Regions from separate parts of the Paenibacillus sp. CAU 1782 genome, predicted to be linked through region 1. Evidence: riboswitches for the same ligand, from Rfam matches in the RefSeq annotation. Region 1 holds a riboswitch; each other region holds the start of a gene.
What was found. Region 1 has a riboswitch for cyclic di-GMP ahead of ACX93W_RS08945 (methyl-accepting chemotaxis protein). Riboswitches for the same ligand answer to the same signal wherever they lie in the genome.
Positions count from the first base shown of each region.

Region 2: another riboswitch for cyclic di-GMP. It lies ahead of ACX93W_RS09500 (anti-repressor SinI family protein); the one in region 1 lies ahead of ACX93W_RS08945 (methyl-accepting chemotaxis protein).
Region 3: another riboswitch for cyclic di-GMP. It lies ahead of ACX93W_RS18465 (transglutaminase-like domain-containing protein); the one in region 1 lies ahead of ACX93W_RS08945 (methyl-accepting chemotaxis protein).
Region 4: another riboswitch for cyclic di-GMP. It lies ahead of ACX93W_RS14520 (methyl-accepting chemotaxis protein); the one in region 1 lies ahead of ACX93W_RS08945 (methyl-accepting chemotaxis protein).

Region 1 covers NZ_JBTOLL010000001.1:1,899,322-1,904,712, reverse strand. Annotated here, with positions in the region: gene ACX93W_RS08955 (SDR family oxidoreductase) at 1-586, shown strand, start outside; gene ACX93W_RS08950 (DUF368 domain-containing protein) at 615-1,559, shown strand; cyclic di-GMP riboswitch class I at 1,844-1,928, shown strand; gene ACX93W_RS08945 (methyl-accepting chemotaxis protein) at 2,097-3,833, shown strand; gene ACX93W_RS08940 (LysR family transcriptional regulator) at 4,167-5,066, shown strand; gene ACX93W_RS08935 (transporter substrate-binding domain-containing protein) at 5,209-5,391, shown strand, end outside.
Region 2 covers NZ_JBTOLL010000002.1:101,615-107,005, reverse strand. Annotated here, with positions in the region: gene ACX93W_RS09515 (ABC transporter ATP-binding protein) at 1-654, shown strand, start outside; gene galE (UDP-glucose 4-epimerase GalE) at 882-1,925, shown strand; gene ACX93W_RS09505 (glycosyltransferase family 2 protein) at 1,949-3,037, shown strand; cyclic di-GMP riboswitch class II at 3,169-3,252, shown strand; gene ACX93W_RS09500 (anti-repressor SinI family protein) at 3,264-3,431, shown strand; gene ACX93W_RS09495 (helix-turn-helix domain-containing protein) at 3,444-3,773, opposite strand; gene ACX93W_RS09490 (asparagine synthase-related protein) at 4,044-5,391, shown strand, end outside.
Region 3 covers NZ_JBTOLL010000010.1:128-5,518, reverse strand. Annotated here, with positions in the region: gene ACX93W_RS18480 (beta-galactosidase) at 1-462, opposite strand, end outside; gene ACX93W_RS18475 (glycoside hydrolase family 125 protein) at 459-1,778, opposite strand; gene ACX93W_RS18470 (copper amine oxidase N-terminal domain-containing protein) at 2,057-3,058, shown strand; cyclic di-GMP riboswitch class I at 3,545-3,624, shown strand; cyclic di-GMP riboswitch class I at 3,700-3,780, shown strand; gene ACX93W_RS18465 (transglutaminase-like domain-containing protein) at 3,795-4,601, shown strand.
Region 4 covers NZ_JBTOLL010000005.1:228,240-233,630, forward strand. Annotated here, with positions in the region: gene ACX93W_RS14520 (methyl-accepting chemotaxis protein) at 1-1,733, opposite strand, end outside; cyclic di-GMP riboswitch class I at 1,825-1,910, opposite strand; gene ACX93W_RS14525 (alpha/beta fold hydrolase) at 2,164-3,207, opposite strand; gene ACX93W_RS14530 (TetR/AcrR family transcriptional regulator) at 3,204-3,863, opposite strand; gene ACX93W_RS14535 (SEC-C metal-binding domain-containing protein) at 4,030-5,385, shown strand.

The sequences.
Region 1 (5,391 bases):
CGTTCTGGTCAACAACGCAGGTTTTGCCGTTGGCGGCTTTGTGGAGGATGTTCCGATGGAGGACTGGCGGCGGCAGATGGAAACCAATTTTTTTGGACTTGTGGAGATGGCTAAAGCGGTTATTCCTATCATGAGAAATCAGCATAGCGGCATGATTATCAACATTAGCAGCATTAGCGGACGTGTCGGGTTTCCCGGTTATGCGCCTTATGCCGCCTCCAAGTTTGCGGTAGAGGGGTTTAGCGAAAGCTTGCGGCATGAACTGAGTCCGTTTGGCGTCAAAGTGGTCCTGGTGGAGCCGGGAGCGTACCGGACCCCGATTTGGGACAAAGGTTTGGGACAAATAAACAACCCTGATCATTCGCCTTATCGGAAAAGGCTTCAGGCCATCATGAGTTATTCGCGCCGGTCGGGAGAGGCGGCGCCTGATCCCCAGCAAGTGGCCGATTTTATCGGCAGGCTGGCTGGCAGCCGCTCGCCTAAACTTCGTTATCCGCTTGGACAAGGCGCCGTGCTAGCGTTGTGGAGCAAAGCGCTGCTGCCGTGGAATTGGTTCGAAGGCATCATCCGCCGCGGCACCCGTTAGGGCGCGTACACACACCCTGGGAGGTTAATTGGAAAATCAACAGGGAATGAAGTACAATAAGCAGGATGTGTTAAGCGAGGGCTTAAAGAGTTTAGTTCTAAGCAACCACTTGAAGTCGGATTTTGCAATAATGGAGGATTATATGTTGAATTGGAAGTCGATTGTAAAAGGAATGGCAATGGGAACGGTCGAAACGGTTCCCGGCGTCAGCAGCAGCACGATAGCTATGTTGATGGGAATCTATGAAAATTTGATTGAAGCGATCGGGAATTTGACCTCCAAGCGGTGGAAGGAAGGGGTCGCATATCTGATTCCGATCGGAATCGGAATGATCGGCGGTTTTCTGGTATCGGTATTGCTGATCAGCTATTTGCTGGAGCATTTCATGCAGCCGACGCATTTCCTGTTTATCGGGCTTGTTATCGGAATGCTGCCATCCCTGTGGAAGACCTCGCGGCAAGAAGCCAAAAGCTCTTTCCGGTTTATCCATGTTGTTCTGATCCTGCTGGCTTTTGCCGGAATTGCCGCAACCCGTTTCCTGGATCAGTCCGGGGTAGCGACGATGAGCAATTTGTCGGCGGGAGACTATCTGTTTCTGTTTGCTTCCGGCTGGCTTGCCAGCACGGCGCTGATATTGCCGGGAATCAGCGGCGCTTTGGTGCTGACCATTCTGGGCGTGTATTACACGGCGATATCCGCCATATCGGAGATGGATATTCCGATTCTGCTCGCGATTAGCGCCGGCATATTAGCAGGCGTGCTTCTGACAAGCAAGCTAGTGCGGTTCCTGTTAAAGCGGTATACGCTAATTATGTATTCGTTAATGATCGGCATGGTGGGTGGTTCCATCATCGTGTTGTATCCCGGTTTTCCTAGCGGCGTTTTGTCCATTGCCGTTTGCATCGCCGCATTGGGGGCAGGCTTCGTGATTGCTCTGTTTGCGGGACGAATTAGCCGGAAACAACAAATATAAATAACGAATTTAACAGCTCTCTCTTGTAAGCCAAGTGTGGCGGTTAGGTGCTTCGGGTCAGAACAGTCGTGTGACTCAAGTCCAACCGACCGATCTTGCTGCTGCCAGGCGGAGGGCTGTTTATTTTTGCTTTCCTTTTTTGGGGAGACAATATGTGTTCACATCACTTTGAAGTTAAATTATGTTAAACGATATTGCCACATCAGAGAAAAACTACTATAATTAGTTCATTGTGCCTATCTAATGTATGTTATTATTTACCTTAGTGCCGCTGAACCGATAATTGAATAGCCCGGCAAACCTATCGAAAGGTAGGGACGCAAAGCTAAAGGGACTAAATCCGCGGGGATAAGTCAGCCAGTTGCATAATCGTAATTGGTGAATGATGGAGGAGTATCCATATTCGCCTTTTTTGTAGTGGCGGATTTGCGGGTAATTTTGGAATAGCAGCCGGGTGAACAGGCAGGTGCTGGCATTAATTTAGAAGAGTTGCAGAAGTAGGAGCAAGGCATCTAAGACTAACGGGAGGGCAATACATTGAGACAACATGAGCAGGCAAACAAGAGAAAGAGATTTTTTGGCCGTATATCCGTAAAAATGACAAGCAGTATTCTAACTCTGGTCCTACTGATATGCGCGGTATTTGCAGGTATGGAAGTTGTAATCAGCCAAAAGCTTGCGAAACAGCTGGAGGATCAGTTTGTGATCCGGCTGGAAACGAATATTTTGGAGCTTCAAAATTATCTGCACTCGATTCCCGAAAACGCCAGTGAGATCGACAGTGTTAATCACCCCGCCTATATCAAAATAAAAGAACGGCTAGAGCAAATTAAACATGACAATTATCTCGAAAACGTCTTTATTCTGGGACGGCTCCAGGGACGGGAACAAATTATTGTTTTGACCGGGGACGAGGATTATTACGGCCAAGATTTCGAGTTTAGCTCAGAGATCAATCATACGATGGAAACCGGGCAATCGACCATCAGCTCGATATACGAAGATGGATTTGGTACCCATAAGTCGATCTTTATTCCACTGTCGGACAGCAACGGTCAAACCTTCGGGATAGCTGGCATCGACATTAATGCATCCGTTGTGCCGCAGGTTAAAAAGGATATTTTCTGGACAACAACCACCATTATGATTGCCGTGGCAGTCATTGGCTCGCTGGTAGCCTATTTGATTAGCCGCAGCATCACAAAGCCGGTTATCGCTCTTATGCACGGCGCGGAAAAAGTGGCGGCAGGCGATTTAACGCAGCAGGTGGAGATCAAACGGAATGATGAGCTTGGCAAGCTGGGCGAAGCTTTTGGCGATATGCGCCGGAATCTGGAGAAATTGATTACGCAAATTTCCCAGTCGTCCACTACCGTGTCAGGGACCAGCGAACAGCTGTATCATGCGGCAAACGACATGAGCGCAAGCTCGCAGCAGGTGGCTACCTCCATGAACAGCATGAACGAAGGAGTTGCCGAAGTTGCAACGTCCATCGCAGACAGCACCGCATCCATTGTGGAAGTCAATTCGGATCTGACGAGAGTGACAGCGGAGGTTAAGATGATGCAGGAGATGGCTAATGCAGTGGCCGGCCAATCCGAGGACGGGCAACAGCTGGTTGAAAAAACGCTTAGCCAGATGAATACGATCCAGCAGGAAATGCAGCAGTCGCAGGAAGCGGCTGCGCAGCTTGGCTCCCGTTCGAAGGAAATCGGCGAAATTATTCATATCATTACCGAAATCGCGGCGCAAACAAATTTGCTTGCGTTGAATGCCTCCATTGAAGCGGCGCGGGTCGGCGAGCAAGGAAGAGGATTTGCCGTTGTAGCGGGCGAGGTGAAGAAGCTGGCGGAGCAATCTTCCGAAGCGGCCAGCTCCATTACGGAGCTGATCTCCAGTACACAGCATGAGAGCGAGCGGGTGCTGCAAAGCATTGCCCAAGGCAATCAGGCCATCGAAACGGGCCAAACCTGGATTCATGAAATGTATGAAAATTTCAAAGTCATTTTCAACGGCGTTTCTTCCTTTTCGGGTCAGATGGAGGGTTTGAAGCAGGCGCTCGAAAAAGCCGACAGTTCCTTTGAGATGATCTCCAACGCCATGCAAAAAATATCCGGTGTTACAGAAGAGCAAACCGCCGGATATGAAGAGGTTGCCGCGGCGGTTGAGGAGCAAAGCGCTACGATGCAGCAAATGACGGCTTCTTTCCGCAATTTATCCCAGATGGCTTCGGAGTTGCAGCAATCCGTTCAATTTTTTACGATCAAGCAATAAGATGAAACGGACAAGGCACCGGCTGGAATCCGGAGGAGTGGAAGGAAGCTCAGCGGACCTTTGTGAAGGAAATGCCGAACAGGGAAATCATTGATGTGGATAGCTCCCACTACGTGCATGATATTCAGTATGAAGCTATTGCTGAGAGGATTAAGGTTTATTTTGAAAAAACGCAAGTTCTCGGGATCGAATAACCCGGAACTTGCGTTTTTTTCTAAAGTTTTAAGAATGGATGAAGCGATGGTGAAAAAAGGAGCGTTGACAGGACTCAGGCAGCATGATTATATTAAATATTATAATTCCAATTGAAATACTATGAATAAAGTGGTGGAGGTGTTTCTGCTGAATATTGAAAACATAGAAGCGTTTGTGTATGTGATTCATTGCGGGAGCTTCAATAAGGCGGCGGAAGCGTTGTTCCTTTCCCAACCGTCGGTTACGGCCAGAATAAAAACGCTGGAGCAGGAATTAAACTGCAAGCTGTTTGATCGAGATGGCAAGCAGGTCAATATTTCAGAGGACGGTAAGCGGTTTTTGCCTTTTGCCCAGCAAATGCTGCATGTGTACAATACCGGGAAGCTGTATCTCAATCAGAAAAAATCGCTGCCTAACGAATACCGGATCGGGTGTACCATTTCAGCAGCAAACTATATTATTTCCGACTTAATCCCTTATTTGAAAGAGCGTTTTCCGGCGGCCAGCTTCAAGGTTGCGACGGGGACCACCGATTATATTGTAAGCAAAACGCTGAATAAGGAAGTGGATATCGGACTTATTCGCAAGTCCCATCATCCCGCGCTGCAGTCGCATCGTCTATATGTCGATCCCATCAGGCTTTATGTATACCGCAACCATCCGTTTTTATTGGAGGAGGACCATATATCCGTCGAAGATGTCGCCAAGGGGCCGCTCGTATTTTTTGAATGCGGGTCGCTGGATTGGCTCCGTATTCATCGCATCTTCGAAAATCTGGAGCAGCCGCCGAACATTGAAATTCAGACGGATAACTCAGAAGCTGCCAGGAAATTGATACTTCGAGGGGCCGGTATCGGCTTTTTGCCCAGTTTGAGCGTGCGCCAGGAAGTGGCGGATGGGCTCCTGTATCCCATTTTGCTGCCGGAAACGGAAGGCATTGCGCTTCAAACCAACGTGGTTGCTTGCCCGGGAGAGCATGCGGAGCTGTTCGAGGCGGTTGTCCAATTCAGCAAGAAAATAGGCGGATTGGATTATTGAATTGCCATATAGAAGTTATCTATAAGGAAACCCATTGACGTCACTCATGCCGGAGTGATACTTTTTATACAACAAATAATTCACACTTATCGGGTATGAATTATATGATTAAACTATCAACGCTTAGCGGGGGGAAATCATTATGAAAAAATGGTCCATTTTAACGGTTACTGCAGTATTGACACTGGCGTTGACGGGGTGCGGAGCCGGAAGCGAAACAAAGTCGACATCAGGATCTGGCGGAGAAGCGGCGCCAATTAAAATTATTGTTGGCACAGGCACGCAGTTTCCCAATGTATGCTTTATTGACGAAAACGGAAATTTG
Region 2 (5,391 bases), on a different contig from region 1:
CTGACGATTCCGGCAGGCAAATCGGCCGCCATCATCGGCGAATCCGGCTCCGGAAAATCGACGCTGGTTGACATCATGTTAGGCCTGCTGGAGCCGGAGCGCGGACGAGTGATTGTGGATGGCGTCAGCCTGAACTACCGCATGGACGAGTGGAGAAGCCAGATCGGATACATTCCCCAGTTTATTTATTTGACCGACGATACGATACGGGCAAACGTGGCATTTGGCGTTAACGAAAATGAAATCGACGACGCCAAAGTCTGGCATTGTCTGGAGCAAGCCCAGCTCAAAACTTACGTTGCCTCCCTGCCGGATGCCTTGGAGACGGAAGTGGGGGAGAGGGGAGTCCGTCTTTCCGGCGGCCAACGGCAGCGGATCGGCATTGCCCGCGCGTTGTATCATAATCCGTCCGTCCTGTTCATGGACGAGGCCACGTCGGCTCTGGACAACGAAACGGAGCAGGAGGTCATGAATGCCGTCGAAGCGCTGAAAGGCGATAAAACGATCATCATCATTGCCCATCGCCTGAGCACGATTGCTGGCTGCGACATTGTTTATGTCATGAACAAGGGCAAGCTGGTCGACGTTCAGACCAAGGGAGGAAAAGCAGAGGAGCAAGCGCGGCCGCTAGCCGCTACCGGAAGCCCTTCCTGACTACTGCGTGCGAGTGCAAGTGAATTTCGGCTATATTTTGATGGGGAACGGTATCGTCAGCCCTTGATATTCTTTAATAAGAACGAATAAGAGTCTAATTGAGAACCAGTCCTTATATTCGTTTTGTTTGATGGTCCGCATTTTTTCCGAAGTGTCTTCAGTACGTTAAGGCTTGATCATCCGGTTGAGCCTTAATGATTCGCAAGCAAGATAGAGGAGGAGAGAAAATGGCGATTTTGGTAACGGGAGGCGCCGGATATATCGGCAGCCATACATGCGTGGAATTGATGGAAGCGGGTTACGAGGTTGTTGTTGTCGACAACTTGAGCAATAGCAAGGAAGAAGCCGTGCATCGCGTTATGAAGCTTGTTGGCCGAGCCTTTCCTTTTTATATGGCGGATTTGACGGATAAGGAAAGCCTTCGCCGGATCTTCCGGGAAAACGATATTGAAGCGGTCGTTCATTTTGCCGGTTTAAAAGCCGTGGGTGAATCCGTGCAGCTTCCTCTTAAATATTATTATCAAAATATGACCAGCACGACTGTGCTTTGCGAGGTGATGGAAGAGTTTGGCGTGCATCGGCTTATTTTCAGCTCGTCGGCTACGGTGTACGGCGTGCCCGATGCTGTGCCGATCGCGGAGGAAGCGGCTGTGCGCGCCATTAATCCCTATGGCCGGACAAAAGCCATGATCGAGCAGGTATTGCAGGATTTGGCCAATGCCAACCCGGCGTGGAGCATTGCGATTTTGCGGTATTTCAACCCTGTCGGCGCACATGCCAGCGGTATGATTGGAGAAGATCCCGGCGGTTTGCCCAATAATCTGCTTCCCTATATTGCCCAGGTAGCGGTAGGCAGGCTGAAGGAGGTTGCCGTGTTTGGCGGCGATTATGATACGCCTGACGGCACCGGCGTAAGGGATTATATTCATGTGGTGGATTTGGCGCAGGGACATTTAAAGGCGTTGGAGAAAATCGGATCAGACAGCGGCTTGCATATTTACAACCTGGGTACGGGACGCGGCTTCAGCGTGCTGGAGATGATCGAAGCCTTTCAGCATGTATCCGGTGTAGCAATCCCTTACCGGATTACGGCCAGGCGTGAGGGAGACATCGGGGCGTGCTACGCCAATTCCGCCAAGGCAAATCGGGAGCTTGGCTGGGAAGCCAACCGGGATATTGTGCAGATGTGCCGCGATGCATGGCGCTGGCAATCCTCCAATCCGCAAGGTTATGTCAGAGCGACGGCCCAAACCGGCCTTGCATCCCGCTAGAGACCGAAAGGAGACAGGTGGACATGCGCAAGACGGCGGCCAAAGCCAGCGTGGTTATTCCCGTCTATAACGCGGGCCGCAAGCTGGGCCGCTGTGTGGACTCCGTGCTGGAGCAGTCATGTCCCGATATCGAAGTTATTTTGGTCAATGACGGCTCGACGGATGGGAGCGGGGACTTATGCCGCCGCTATGTGGAGATGGACTGCCGGGTATTGCTGCTGGAGCAGGACAAGACGGGAAGCATTAGAGCAAGAAGACGCGGCGTGGAAGCTGCCTTGGCTCCCTATGTCGTTTTTGCCGATGCCGATGACTGGATGGACGCAAAATTGGTGGAGTCTTTGCTTAAAGTGGCGGAGACGCAGGAGGCGGACATAGCCGTTTGCAACACGTACCGGGTAATTGACGGCTTGCCGCTGCTTCGCCGAAGAAACCGCAGCCGTTATTTTCAATCGCCGCGAAATTATGAAGGCGAGCAGATTCGCGATGAGCTTGTTGCCGCTTATTTGCACGGGCATCCGTTTCCAGCGACGCTGCATGGCAAGCTGTACCGGCGGGAGCTGCTGCTTGGCTGCGGGGCTTTTTTGGAGGACATCGTTTTTTTTGGCGACGATCTGTTCTACAACCTGGAGATGCTGTTGAACGCGCGGCGTGTTGCCGTTTTGCCGGAATGCCTGTATTATTACCGATCCGGCGGCACAACGAGCCGCTATATGCCTCATCTATTCCCGGATATCGTGAACGGCTACAGAATTCAGCAGGAGGTTGCCGATCGCTGCTTCGGACATCCTGGCGGGAGCGGGCTTGCCGAACACAGGCGGGGCATAAGCGAAATGCTGCTGAGGACGCTGTTGACTTGTCTCGTCTATTTGTTTTACGCGGATATGACTACCGGTGAGCGCATGCGGCATATTGGCGAGTATTGCAATCATCCGGCAGTGCGGGAAAGCCTGTACAACTTGTCAGGCAAAGGTTCTTTGCCGCGAAACTATATGCTTGCCCTGCAGAACCGGGATTCCGCGGGCTTGCATGCTTTGGCCAGACGGATTTATACGGGGGGGGTGCCAAAACGCGCTATACTCAAGCTATTATCTTTTATTCCGTCGCCGCTTTAATGAGTACTGGAATTATTGAACACAAACGTCCAAAAAAATTCGACAAATTGACAAATAATCTATCAAAAAACGAAGACATGAACCGACAGCATATGCATGTCCGATCGTATAAGATCAATCATGTGCAGTAAAAAGATAAGGGAGACGTTGAAATGCGCCTAGTATCTGGGCACCTTAGGCGCATGGAGTCAGTGGTGCAACCGCCCCGACGATATGGGGGATGAACATGACTGGAAATGGTTCGGAAAACATGCAGCACGGACAACTGGACAGAGAGTGGGTGGAGTTGATCGCTTGCGCACGCGCCAAAGGGCTGACACCGGACGAAGTAAGAAGGGTTCTATCTATTATCGGGGAAGAGCGCTCATCCATTATACAAGAAAGCGCTGTATGAAAGCATACAGCGCTACTCGCGATTGAATTTCCACTTGTTGAATTCAAGAAATTCCTTGAACTGTTCTTTGCTGACGCCGGAATTCATAGCTTCTCGCACAATTTCTTCCCATTCGCGGTCCAGCTCGCCGGCAGGGCGATCTTGTTGTTCACTGTTTACAAATTCCTCAACCGGCACATGAAGCACTTCGCCGATTTTTTCCAAAAATTGAATGGATGGATTTTGCTGAAGCCCTCTTTCAATGGAGCTCAAATATGATTTGGCAACTCCGGCTCTTTGAGACAATTCGGTTAACGAGAGGCCTCTCCGTTTGCGAAACATTTGAATGCGTTCTCCAATCATGACAGACTCCTCCGTTAGTGCTTCAGCCTCAAATAAGTTTTCATTTGTTTACATTATAACGGAATTCATACGCGAGGGAAAGAGTCGCCGAAGAAGGCGGCTTTTTCGCTATCTTTTGAGGTAACAAAATAGATGTTCACTAAAAAGAACGTTTTACTGAAAATATATGAAAAATATTGCAGAAACACGATTGACATTCCGTTAACAGCGATGTTAATATACAGGTATGTTCTTTATAAAGAACGAAAGCGACGAGATATGGAGGCACAAATGAGCGCGATCGCCGGGATATGGAATATATGCGAAAGCCGGAATGCCGGCGAACAGGGAGAACGACTCCGCAGGACTTTGTCGAAATGTCCCGCCGACTATGAAGGCGTATGGCAGGAGGGTCCGATGTATCTGACTTGCCGCAGCCGATGGATCACTTCCGAGGCTGTAGGCGTTCCTAATCCATACCATGACAGCAATCGGCGGTTAACCATTGCAGCCGACGCCATCATCGACAATCGCAAGGAGCTTTTGGATAGTCTTGGCATACCACCGGGACAACGCGGAGATGTCAGCGATCAGGAATTGATCCTGCTCTCCTATGACAAGTGGGGGACGGAAGCTGCTGGCAAACTGATTGGCGATTTTGCTTTTGTTCTATGGGACGGGAATAAAAACAGGCTTTACGGCGCAAGAGACTTTTCCGGCGGCAGAACGCTTTATTTCCATTGGAACGACAGCTCGTTCCGGTTTTCTTCCTTAATTAGTCCGCTTCTGGCGCTGGACGATGCAAGCCGCGAGCTAAACGAGCAGTGGCTGGCCCAATATGTAGCGATTACGGCAGTTGTGGATGTTGTCGGCATGGACCAAACAGTCTATAAAAATATTAAGCAGGTTCCGCCGGCCCATTATTTTTTGCTGGAGAATGGTACCTTAACGATGTCGCGGTATTGCAGGCTTGATTCGGTGAACAAGCTTTTGCTGAAAAACGATAATGATTATGTGGAAGCTTTCCGAGAGGTTTTCCAGGAGGCTGTTGACGCCAGAGTCCGGACGTTCCGGCGGGTTGGCGCACAGTTAAGCGGCGGACTGGATTCAGGAGCCGTTGCCAGCTTCGCGGCTCGCCGCTTGCGCCGGGACGATCTTTCCCTTTATACCTACAGCTATGTGCCGGTTTCGGATTTTGTCGATTATACCCCGGGCTGCTACGCGGCGGATGAAACGCCCTATATTGCCCAAACTGTGGCGCATATTGGCGGCATAAGGGAGCATTACCTGAACTTTGAAGGCAGCGATCCTTACAGCGAAATAGACGGGATGCTGGGCATTATGGAAATGCCCTATAAATTTTATATCAATTCCTTTTGGCTTAAAGGCATTTTCGAGCATGCGGAGCGAGACGATGTTGGCGTGATTTTGAATGGCGGTAGAGGGAATTTGAGTATTTCCTGGGGAGACGCCATACCCTTTTATACTGAATTGATGAAGAGAATGCGCTGGGGCAAATTGATGGAGGAGCTGGCGTTTCGCAGGTATGCTGCGCAAACGGGCCGCAAGCATTTGTTGTCGCTTGTTGGCCGTGAGCTGCTGTCGAACTTCTCTTGGCGCAAGGAGAAAACGCCGCCTT
Region 3 (5,391 bases), on a different contig from region 1:
GGATACATGCGGCACCATATTCCATGTTGGCTCTATATCGAACAGAATCTCCGCGCCCTGCAGCAGAGGAATGTCCGAATTGGCGGACAAGCTCGCAACGGGTGCAGGATCAACCGGCAAAACCTCATGGATGTGCAGCTCTTGGTGGTAGGCCGTTTGTTCGGTGCCGGCTTTCCAGCCGGACTCGGTCCGTTCAACAGGAAAGCGGAACGGGGCTCCGCCGGCGCTAATTAATCCGCCGCCGCGCTTCAGAAACGCAGTGATGCTGCCCCAAGCCGCTTTAGGGAAATACGGCGCATGCAGATTGACGAATACGCCTTCATTTAGCTCATCAAGCTTTTCAGCCAACTGTTCGGCAAGAACGAGCGTGGCATTTTCCGCAAGCTGTTGAATGCCCTCCAGGGAAGCCCTGGAGGGTGTCGGAAACTGTGAATCGGCAAAAATCAGGATCGATTTGCTCATAGTAAGTTGTCCTTCATCGCTTTGTATACGAGCTGGGAGAACAGGCTGTTGGACCAGGCGAACCATTTGCGCGTGAACTGAGTCGGATCGTCGGAATGGAACCCTTCGTGCATGAAGCCGGTATCGGCATCGGTGGACTCCAGCCAGTTAATCATTTTCAGCTTTTCTTCTTTGTCGGTAGCTGTCAGTCCTTGCATGGACAATGCCATGTGCCAGATATAGCCCGGAGGCGTGTGCGGGCTTCCGATGCCGCTAGCCGCGCTTCCTTCGTAGTAGAAAGGATTTTCTTTGCTAAGCGCAAAACGTCTGGTGTTGAGATAGATAGGATCGTCAGCCGGAGCATAGCCGAGATAGCTGATCGACATCAAACCAGGCGTACCCGCATCATCCATCAGACAGTAATTGCCGTAGCCGTCGGTTTCATAGGCGTAGATTTTTCCGAATTCAGGATGGTTATACATGCCGTACAGCTCGATGCCGTGATTAACGTCGGCCTCAAGCGCCGCAAGCTCCTGAACAAGCTTCATGTCGCGGAAAACCCATTCCGCAATTTCACCCATCTGGCGAAGAGATACAACGGCAAACATATTGGCAGGCACGTTGTAATGGAAATCGCAGGCATCGTCGCTGGAACGGAAGCCGGACCAGATCATGCCGGTATAGTTGACAGGCATGCCGAGGCCGTTGTTGCGCAGCGAATCGGTTGGAATGCCGTTGTTGCGGGTAAAGCGGTAAGGCGATTTTTCAAAATGGTGCTGCTCTGTGCGCCACAGATCCAGAATGGCCAGCATAGCTTGCTTGAAGCCCGCGTCGAAAATATCCGCATTGCCGGTTTCTTTCCAGTACAGATAAGCCAGACGAATGCTGAAGCAGATGGAATCCAGCTCGAACTTGCGCTCCCAAACCCATGGTGACATGTCCGTTTCGTCCGTTGTATTCCAATGCCAATCGTTCGCGCTTTCATTGAATGCGTTCGCATAGGGATCGATCAGAATCATTTCCATATGACGTTTGATCAAACCGGCGATAATGCGCCCAAGATCCTCGTCTTCGGCCGCCAGCGGAACGTAGTGGATCACTTGCTCAACGGAATCGCGCAGCCACATGGCCGGGATGTCGCCAGTGATGACGAAGGTCGTGCCGTCGGGCATCAGCTTTGTAGTGGTTTCAAGCGTATTGGGAAAACAGTTTTTAAACAGCTGAAGTAATTTTGGTCGATGAGCCAGCTTTTGCTCAGCCTCGCGCAGCACATCTTGTACAGCGTTTGGCAATTCCAGGCTCGGGATTGTAACTTTTGGCAATCTGAATTGTTCCATGAATCGGGAACCCCCTCAAAACGAATAGTGCTACCTTTAAGTGCATGTTCAAAAAGTCCTCTAAGATAAGCTTACCTTAAAAATAACGGATTAAGCCTCATGCCGACAGCTAACAAATTAAAGGAATGCGGTAAAAATTAAAGAAAGCTGCCGATTGCCTTCTGTCTGCTCTTTTCGCATACGGAGGCAAGCCGTTTTTATGAGGGGAATGGTTGGAGATTGGTACATTATGCTATACAATAAGCTTAATAGAGTTAAGAAAGGAAGGAGATTTATTCGTGCATTCATTAAAAAGAACGGTTGCCCTGACATTTGCCATGCTGCTGCTGTTGGGACTTATCCCTGCTGGCGTGTGGGCTGCCGATGCTTCAAAACCGACCGTGGTCAATGTCAAAACCCAAGCGGTCGGACTCGTATTTGACGGACAAGAGCTGAAGCTGCCGGAAGGCCAGCATTCTTTTATCTATCAAGGCAGGGTGTATCTTCCCATTCGTTACATATCGTATGCTCTTCAGCAAACAGTAGGCTGGGACGGCAAAAAGCTGCAGGTAACAGTGGATGAGCCAAACGAAAAAGAGCTGGAGGAGCTTCAAAAGCAGCTTTTGAACAATAGCTCAAGCAAAGTCAAAGACTTTAAAAGCGTAAACCTGCCGGTTCGCACGATTAATGCGACGCTGCTCTTTAATGGAACAGCCAAAACATTGCCGGAAGGTCAGTCTCTGTTTATTTACAGCGGCACGATCTATGTTCCGGTTCGCTTCCTTGCTGAAGCGATCGGCACGGAAATGAATTGGGACCCTGTGAGCCGGACGGTAAACGGAGAATCCGAGGCGTATCGGGCACAATTTAATGAAGAAACGGTTCCCGGCAAACCGGGCGGCAATAATGGCGGTGCGTCTGGCGAAAATGGCGGAGCGGGAACGCAGCCTGTAGCGGGCGGCGGCGCAGGCGGTGGGGGCGTTCCTGCCAAACTGACCTACGAGCAAATTACAGCTAGCGCGCAGAGCTCTCTTGAAACGTTGAGAGACAGCTGCAAGGCAACATTGATCGGTCTGGGACTGGACTATTATGCAACAAGCGACGCCGCCGCAAAAGCACAGATTAAAGCCCAGATTAGCAAGGAAGTGGATAGCTGCACAAGCAAGTTTGAATCCCTTTTGTCCAGCGTATCTGCAAGTCTAACCGCAAACGGTTATAGTACAGATATCATTGAGGAGTATCGCAAAGCGTTCCAGGCGGAACTGGCCGCTGGTCGAGCTATAGCCGGGAATCTGGGTTAACGGTCAAAAGAGCCAGCATGTTTGGCGAATTCCTTCTTCTTCACATATTTGAATGGAAATAAGGGGCTGTCCAAAAAGTCAAACGCTCTAACGGACACGGAAGTCCGTTAGACGCGTAAAACGCAGATTTTGAAATGCTAACGGACATCCTTGTCCGTTAGAGCCCCAAAATGGGTAATTATTGGATAATTTTCGCTGTAACGGACATCAATGTCCGTTACAAACGCAAAAAGCTAAAAAATAAGCGCTAACGGACACGGATGTCCATTAGCGTTTTTAATTGAATCAGATACGCGGATCGGCTTTTCGGACAGCCCCTTTGTATGCTGCCAGACCTAACTGCATCCAGGCTTGTTCACTCCTTCGACGTCATTTGTTCAATGGAGCGACAGGTAACGGCAGAATTGTTGTCAGGCAGTGGTTTATTTTTCTATGAATCTATTGAATTGTGACAAAATCGTGGTAGAATAGAACTAGATAAGCAATACACGATAACGGCAAACCTATCGAAAGGTAGGGACGCAAAGCTATAGGGCCTTCCTAATTGATGGCAGCCAGCTACCGAATGGACATGCTTTTTTTGTTTTTTCTGGCCCTTTTTTGAACAAAAGTAGGCCAATATTGAACAAAAGAAAACCTAACACCGATAATAGCAAACCTATCGAAAGGTAGGGACGCAAAGCTATAGGGCCTTCTACACAGATGGCAGCCTGGCCGCCGAAAGGGGATTTTCTTCATGCGTAAACTCATTACGATGGCAATTGCCGTAATTCTCCTGTTCACTTCTGTGCAAGTTGCATCGGCACAAACCTCGAAAGGTACTGAATGGTTGGGCACCGATCTTCTGTCTCAAGGCGCCATTTCGGTTACCTACAAAGTAAACCCCAACGTTTCGACCAAACTAATGATCACCAAAGGCAAAGAAAGCTACACGTACAATTTGATCGCCGGACAAGCTACAGAGACGTTCCCTTTGCAACTGGGCAATGGCGAATACAAAGTCACTGTGCTGGAGCATGTATCTGATAAAAAGTTCAAAGGCGTCCTGCAAAGCACGGTGACGTTGAATGTGAAGGATGAAAAAGCGGTTTATCTTAACTCTATTCAAAATGTCAGCTGGACAAGCACCAGCAAAGCGATTGTTCAAGCTTCCCAATTGGCTAAAGGCAAAAAGACGGACGAAGAAAAAGTTAAGGCTGTTTATGACTATGTCATTGCAAACATCGCCTACGATAAAAAATTGGCGGCCAATGTGCCCGCTGATTATCTTCCCAGCATTGACCGCACATTTTCGACAAGAAAAGATATTTGCTACGGGTATGCCGCGTTAACTGCGGGTATGCTTCGCAGCCTCGGTATTCCAACCAAACTCGTGATGGGCGAATCGGATTATGTGGATGTCTATCATGCTTGGAATGAGGTTTATTTGAACGGCAAGTGGGTCATCATCGATACGACAGTGGATGCGGGTTTAAAAGCAGGCAACAAAAAAATAGAGATGATTAAAGAAGCCGGCAAATACACAGCGGCTAAAAAGTACTAATACCATACATGCACACTTAAACAGCTCGCCGATATGGCGGGCTTTTTTTAATTGCAGCTGGCGAGCCTATGACGGTTAAAATATCCGTTTTCTTTTGTTGGCCTTATATTTGTACCAATACTTCCCGTCTTCATCCTTAAACAAACGTATGCCAAAAATCTTCAAAGGAGTCTGCAGCTCTGTAAACATCATATATCCGGACAGAGATCATCACCTCGCTTTACATCTATTGGAATTATAGCAAATTCAATAGAAAAAATACAGGACTAAAGTATGATTAACAGGTAAAAATGCCTACGTCAAACAAGTATAGATAAACAGATAAAGATCCGGTAGTGATTGTTGTCACTTTTTTGTCATGTGACAAAACACAATAGAAGCCGCCCCATTGACAAGGTTACGGGGACGAAGTAAAACTGCGGTAATGTATTTTGAAAAAATAGTTTTGTAGAGGTTTTTCGAAGAGTCCGATTTCTCATTGCGAGGCATAGCTGGCTGCAGAATCAGTATCAAATAAGAGATCTAGCCGAATGAAGCATAGGGAAACGAAGATTCTTACTCTATCAGTAATGAGGTGCCCATACAGTTATCACCGTTATCACTGCGTTAATATCTAGATCAATCCCGACAAACTGCATATTTTACGCGCCGAGGGTAATTCAGAATGACTGAAAATATATGTTTATAATTGTGTATATTAATGAAGTAATTTTTTAAAGCAATAATTAATCACAGGAATTTCGACAAAATATAAGAAAATCCGAAAAAAAGGGTTGCAATGTATATAAGG
Region 4 (5,391 bases), on a different contig from region 1:
TCCGTCGTTGTGGTCACAAGACTCTGGAATAAAACGCCGACCTCCCTCACTTGCTCCAGGCCAAGCGTAACTTCTCCGGTTCCTTTATCCATTTTGCCCACCGCTTGGGAGGTGTCGGCTTGTACCTGATGGATGAGATCGGCAATCTGATTGGCGGATTCCGTCGATTGCTCGGCAAGCTTGCGGATTTCATCCGCCACGACAGCAAATCCCTTCCCATGGACTCCTGCTCTGGCAGCCTCGATCGAAGCGTTGAGCGCCAAAATATTGGTTTGGGAAGCAATCGATGTAATCAGGGACGTAATGTCGCCGATTTCCTCCGAACGCACGCTTAACCGCTTAATGCCTGAAGCAGCTTCGTTAACCGTCTGCTGGATGGAATCCATCTGATTGGTCAAGCCGATGACGGCTTCATTGCCTGTTTTTGCTCCTTGGGAAGCCTCGGCGGCAATGCCGGAGGTTTGGTTGGATGTGTTCAAAATACCATAGACGCCCCCTCCGATTTCCCCAATCAAGCCCAAATTCCGCTCATACCCCGTCATCTGGCCTTGCAGCCCGGCATTTGCCTGCTGAATATTGGTTGTGGTTTGCTGAACCGTAGATGAGATTTGATCCACGTTGCCCAATAGATGAGACGATGAGCCGGCTACAACCTGTCCCTTATCCAAAATGGATATGATCAGCCCCTGCAGATTTTCAAGCATTCCGTTAAAGCTTCTCGAAAGCTCGCCGATTTCATCCTTGGTTTCAAATGCCAGCCTAGAGGACAAGTCTCCTTCGCTCGCGGAAAGCCCCTTTAGCTTTTCGTTCATGACGGAAAGCGGCTTTAACGTTTTGCGCATGACCGTATAAATGATTGCAGCGGAAACCAGAAGACAAACTATCGTGACCATAATTGAAAATCGCAGCAAGGCGTTGGCTTCGGCATAGGCTTCGCTCTTGGGAACCATGATTGCAATGCCCCAATCCATCATTCCTGATTTACCGTAAACGATCATATGATCCGATCCATCAATAACGGCTTCACCCAACCCCGTATCGCCATTGGTGCTTTCAGCTACGATTTTATTAATCGTTTCATTCCCGTAATCGGCCATATTTTTCTGCAGGGTATCTTCAGGATTCTGGCTGGCCACAACCGTGCCTTCCTTTGTATATACAATCGCATGGCCGCTTTGGCCCAATTTCACCTTGGAGATCAGATCAATCAAGTCTTGTATAGGCTGACCTCCGTTGCCGACGCCAACGATATTTCCTTGGTCGTCCCTTACAGGAGTAGCCGTAAGCACAATCGGCGTCCCCTCAACCCCGGGAGACTTCGAGCCTACCGGATCGATGGTGACGGTCTCGCCGTTGATCGCCCTTTGAAAATGAGGAAAATCCTTTACATTCGTTGTGGCTCCCGGCAAATAAAGCGTGCCGTCCGGGGCAATAAACGCAAATTCATCCGGATTTTCGGTAATGTCCGTCATTCGGTTGCTGTAAGCAAGAATTTTGGGAATGTCTCTGTTTCTCACGTCATCCGATTGGCTTAATGCCTGGTATTTGGCCTGGGTGCCCTGAATCCATATATCGATGTAATTTTGAACAACGGACAGCTGCTGCTCCGCCTGTTCCTTAAAGTTTTCCTCCAATGTCGTTTTGGCCCTATCGTAGCCAAGGAAAGACACACAGCTTAGCGATACGGTCATTAATAGAGTGGTAATCAGGCTGCTTTTGACGGTTAGTTTCATTGTAATCACTCTTTTTCTATCGAAAATTTTTGGAATACAAAAAAATCCAGTCCGAATAGACTGGATTTTGCGTGCACATAACCCTTCCTTATTCGGCGGCCCGGCTGTCATCGCGCGTAACGCATTAGACCCGCAGCTTTGCGTCCCCGCCTTTCGGCGAGTTTGCCTTTATCGAAAAGAATATCGGTTAAATGACACTTTTCTTTTATAGTTGTGCATTAATTATTTATCAAAATCCTTTTAAAACGACACATTCAGGAAAAAGGATGCGGAATCGCCAGCATTGGCGCGTCTTATATCGCCGCCATCTTAACCAGCATTTACGTTCGCACAGGGCCATCATAACACAGCCATTTCAGGGCTAACGACAGTGGTTGGCAAAAACAGGATGAATGACCCTGTTAAAAACAGGAATGAACCAAGCCCTAAGTCATACAACGGAATGGCGAGAGAGATGTCGCAGCTCGCGAATGAAATGCTGTTCATTATTTTTCGTATCGTCAGGGTGGAAGGCATGTCCGGATCGAGGCGCCCAGATTAACTGTTTGTGTTTGGCTTCCAACTCATTATAAAAGCTCTCCACTAAGCTTCCGTGCACCTGAAAGTCTTTGGCGCCATGAATGAAAGTAACAGGAAGATCTATTTTGTACCCATCGCCCATGATCTGGTGATTACTTAATTCCTCCACGAAACGCTGCGTATAGACCAGCTTAAATCCCCTGTAAAAGCTATTGATAATATCCTTAAACGAATAAGTCTCCGACCGCAGCATATTGATGAAAATCCCCCACATGCCAGGGTGCTTGATCGCTTCATCGGTGTAGATCAGAGTATTGAACCTTTGCTGCCAAATCCGCATAGTTGCCCATTGCTTAAAGCTTTCCGTAAACGGAGGTTCGCCTATTGCTTGAAGCTCGCGCAAAGCTTTTTGGTTCCCTCGTTTTGCCGCCTCTTGTTTCAGCCACTCCAACGAAAGCCTGTCGTTTTCAGTCCAGCTGACCAATTGCGAAAAACCCGTATACGAATAAAATTTGTGCGGCGAACGAACAGCCAGACTTAAACCGATCGTGGAGCCCCAGGAATGGCCTGCGAGGAAAATTTTAGTTTGCTTAAAGCGTTGGCGCAAATAGTCCGTTAACTCCTCCGCATCGGATATAAATTGCCCCACGGTTAAGGTCTCCCGGGGAATTGTTTTGGAGTAAGATTTCCCCGTCCCTCTCTGATCCCAAAACACAACGACAAAATGCTTCACTAATTCCCGGGTATTGGTCACAATCGTATAGTCTTGTCCCTTGGATGAAACCCCAGGCATGGGCATCGAGGGTCCTCCATGAAGGATTAACAGCACCGGTTTGCCAGGGTTCTCTCCCTGCAAAAGAATGCATTGCTCGACACCTCCAAGGACCAGCTTTTCTACCGAGCTAATTCCCGTCCGAGGTATGCAAAAATCGCGTTTGGCAAACCGCTTTATCATTGCTTCGCCCCCGACGCATTCACGAAATATTGGATATGGTTCGCAACATGCAGCTCAACGCCATCCGTCGTTTGCCCCTGCGACCGTAACAGAATGTAGTCCATAACCATCATAAACAACGGGTATTGATATTCCACCGCCAGCAGTTTGGGATCCATTGCCTTTAACTTGCCTGCTTCCGCCATTTTTGCAAACACGATAGCCAGACATTCCACTGTTTTTGCGACAATATCCCCACTGTAAATTTCTGCGGCCTTGGCATGCCGGAAAAGCTCGAGATAGACAATACGCCACATTTTCTGATGGATGGAGTCATCGATATGGCGTTTGAAGTTCAACCATCCTTGCTCCAAAAACGACTTTAAGTCCATCTCCATCGCAATCTGATCCACCTTCTCCATCGGGGGCAATATTTCCGAGCAGGATTGGCGAAAGTTCCAAAAGATCGTCTCGATCAGCTCATCCTTGTTTTTGAAATGTTTGTATAAGGAGCTTTCCTTGATCCCCACCTCTTTCGTAATGTCCCGGATCGAGACACCGCTGTATCCTCGCCTCGAAAATAGATCAATCGATGTCTCCATAATCTTTATTTTTGTCTGGTTCGTAATGGCATTGGCAGCCAAGTCTGCATACACCCGATTTCTCTCTATGCTCAACAGATAAAACCTCCCGCAAATAAGGCTAACGGCCGTTAGCTTGATTATAAGGATAACAGTCGTTAGCCGTCAAGTTTTAGAGGATTTGGCAAACTCCAAGTTTCTTCCTTTGCTATTGAACTGATTTAGGCGATAATAGGATAGAATCAATAACTTTGGAGGTCCCATGAAGAAATTAGGAAGAAATGACGCTTGCCACTGCGGCAGCGGATTGAAGTACAAAAAGTGTTGCTTAAGCAAGGACGAGGCTGGAAAAGTAGTTCCGATTACTTCCTCGCGGCCCCTTTCTTTAACAGATATGATTGACCAGCAACTCCAATGGCCAAACGAGCTGCATCAGCAGATCGCGCATCACTTTCTGCAAAATACGACCGGCTTATACTCGGATGAGCTCATTGGCAGCTTTATTAAAATCTGGAACGCATACGCCCATGAAAGCCGCCCTATCTCGCAAAAGCTGGGAACATTCCCTGCGGCGCTGGAATATTTGCTTTGCCAAAATTACGATTATCCTGCTACCCAAAGCGAGCTAGCCAAGAAATACGGAATTTCTGCCACAACGTTATCAAACAGAGCGGAACAGATTTACTTTTTCTTGGAGGATCATGCCGATATGCTCACTGTGCCCAACGGGCAGCAGCATTCGGCCGCCGACAATCCGGGCTCACGAGTTGCCATGGAACAGCAAATAGCCCGAATTCACGCCCTGCTTGACGAGCAGAATTTCGAAACGATAGAAGAGGCCAATGCTTTTTTACAAAAAAATATGCACAAAGCCCCTTCCGGCCGCAACAGCCAGAGCAAGGAAGAGCAAGCCTCCGACTTGATCTATTCGGCATGGGAAGAATCCGATCCGAAACGCCGGATTAAGCTGGCTCAGGATGCGCTGGCGCTTCACCCCGAAAGCGGAGATGCCTATAACATTTTAGCCGAATGCACATCAACGCCCAAGGAAGCCGCCTACTTCTACAGGCAAGGGATGAAGGTTGAGGAAAATCGTTTGGGCAAGGCCTTTTTCGAGGAGAACAAGGGATACTTCTGGGGGTACCTGCCGACAAGACCTTTTATGAGAGCAAAATTCGGACTTGCGCAGATCTGTGCGATGATGGACAATATGGCCGAAGCCATCCAGCATTACCGCGAGCTGCTGGAGTTGAATCCAAATGATAATCAAGGCGTACGAGAGCTGCTGCTGACCGCTTATCTGGAGACGGAGGACTGGAAATCCGCCAACCTTCTCTTTCAACAATACAGCGAGGATGAAAGCGCCGCTTATCACTATAGCCGGGTTCTCGTTGAATACAACTTAAATGGAAAAACTTCTCGTCTGACATCGCTGATTAAAACGGCGATTTCGCATAATCCGTTTGTCCCGGCGTATCTTCAAGGTACAAAAAGGATGCCTCGCAGCGTACCCAATGTTATTGGGTTTGGAGATGAAAGGGAAGCTATTGTTTACGTTTCCGGGAATCGTCACCTTTGGCTGGCCAAGGGCGAATTGTTGAATTTGCTTTCGAAATAGAATAGG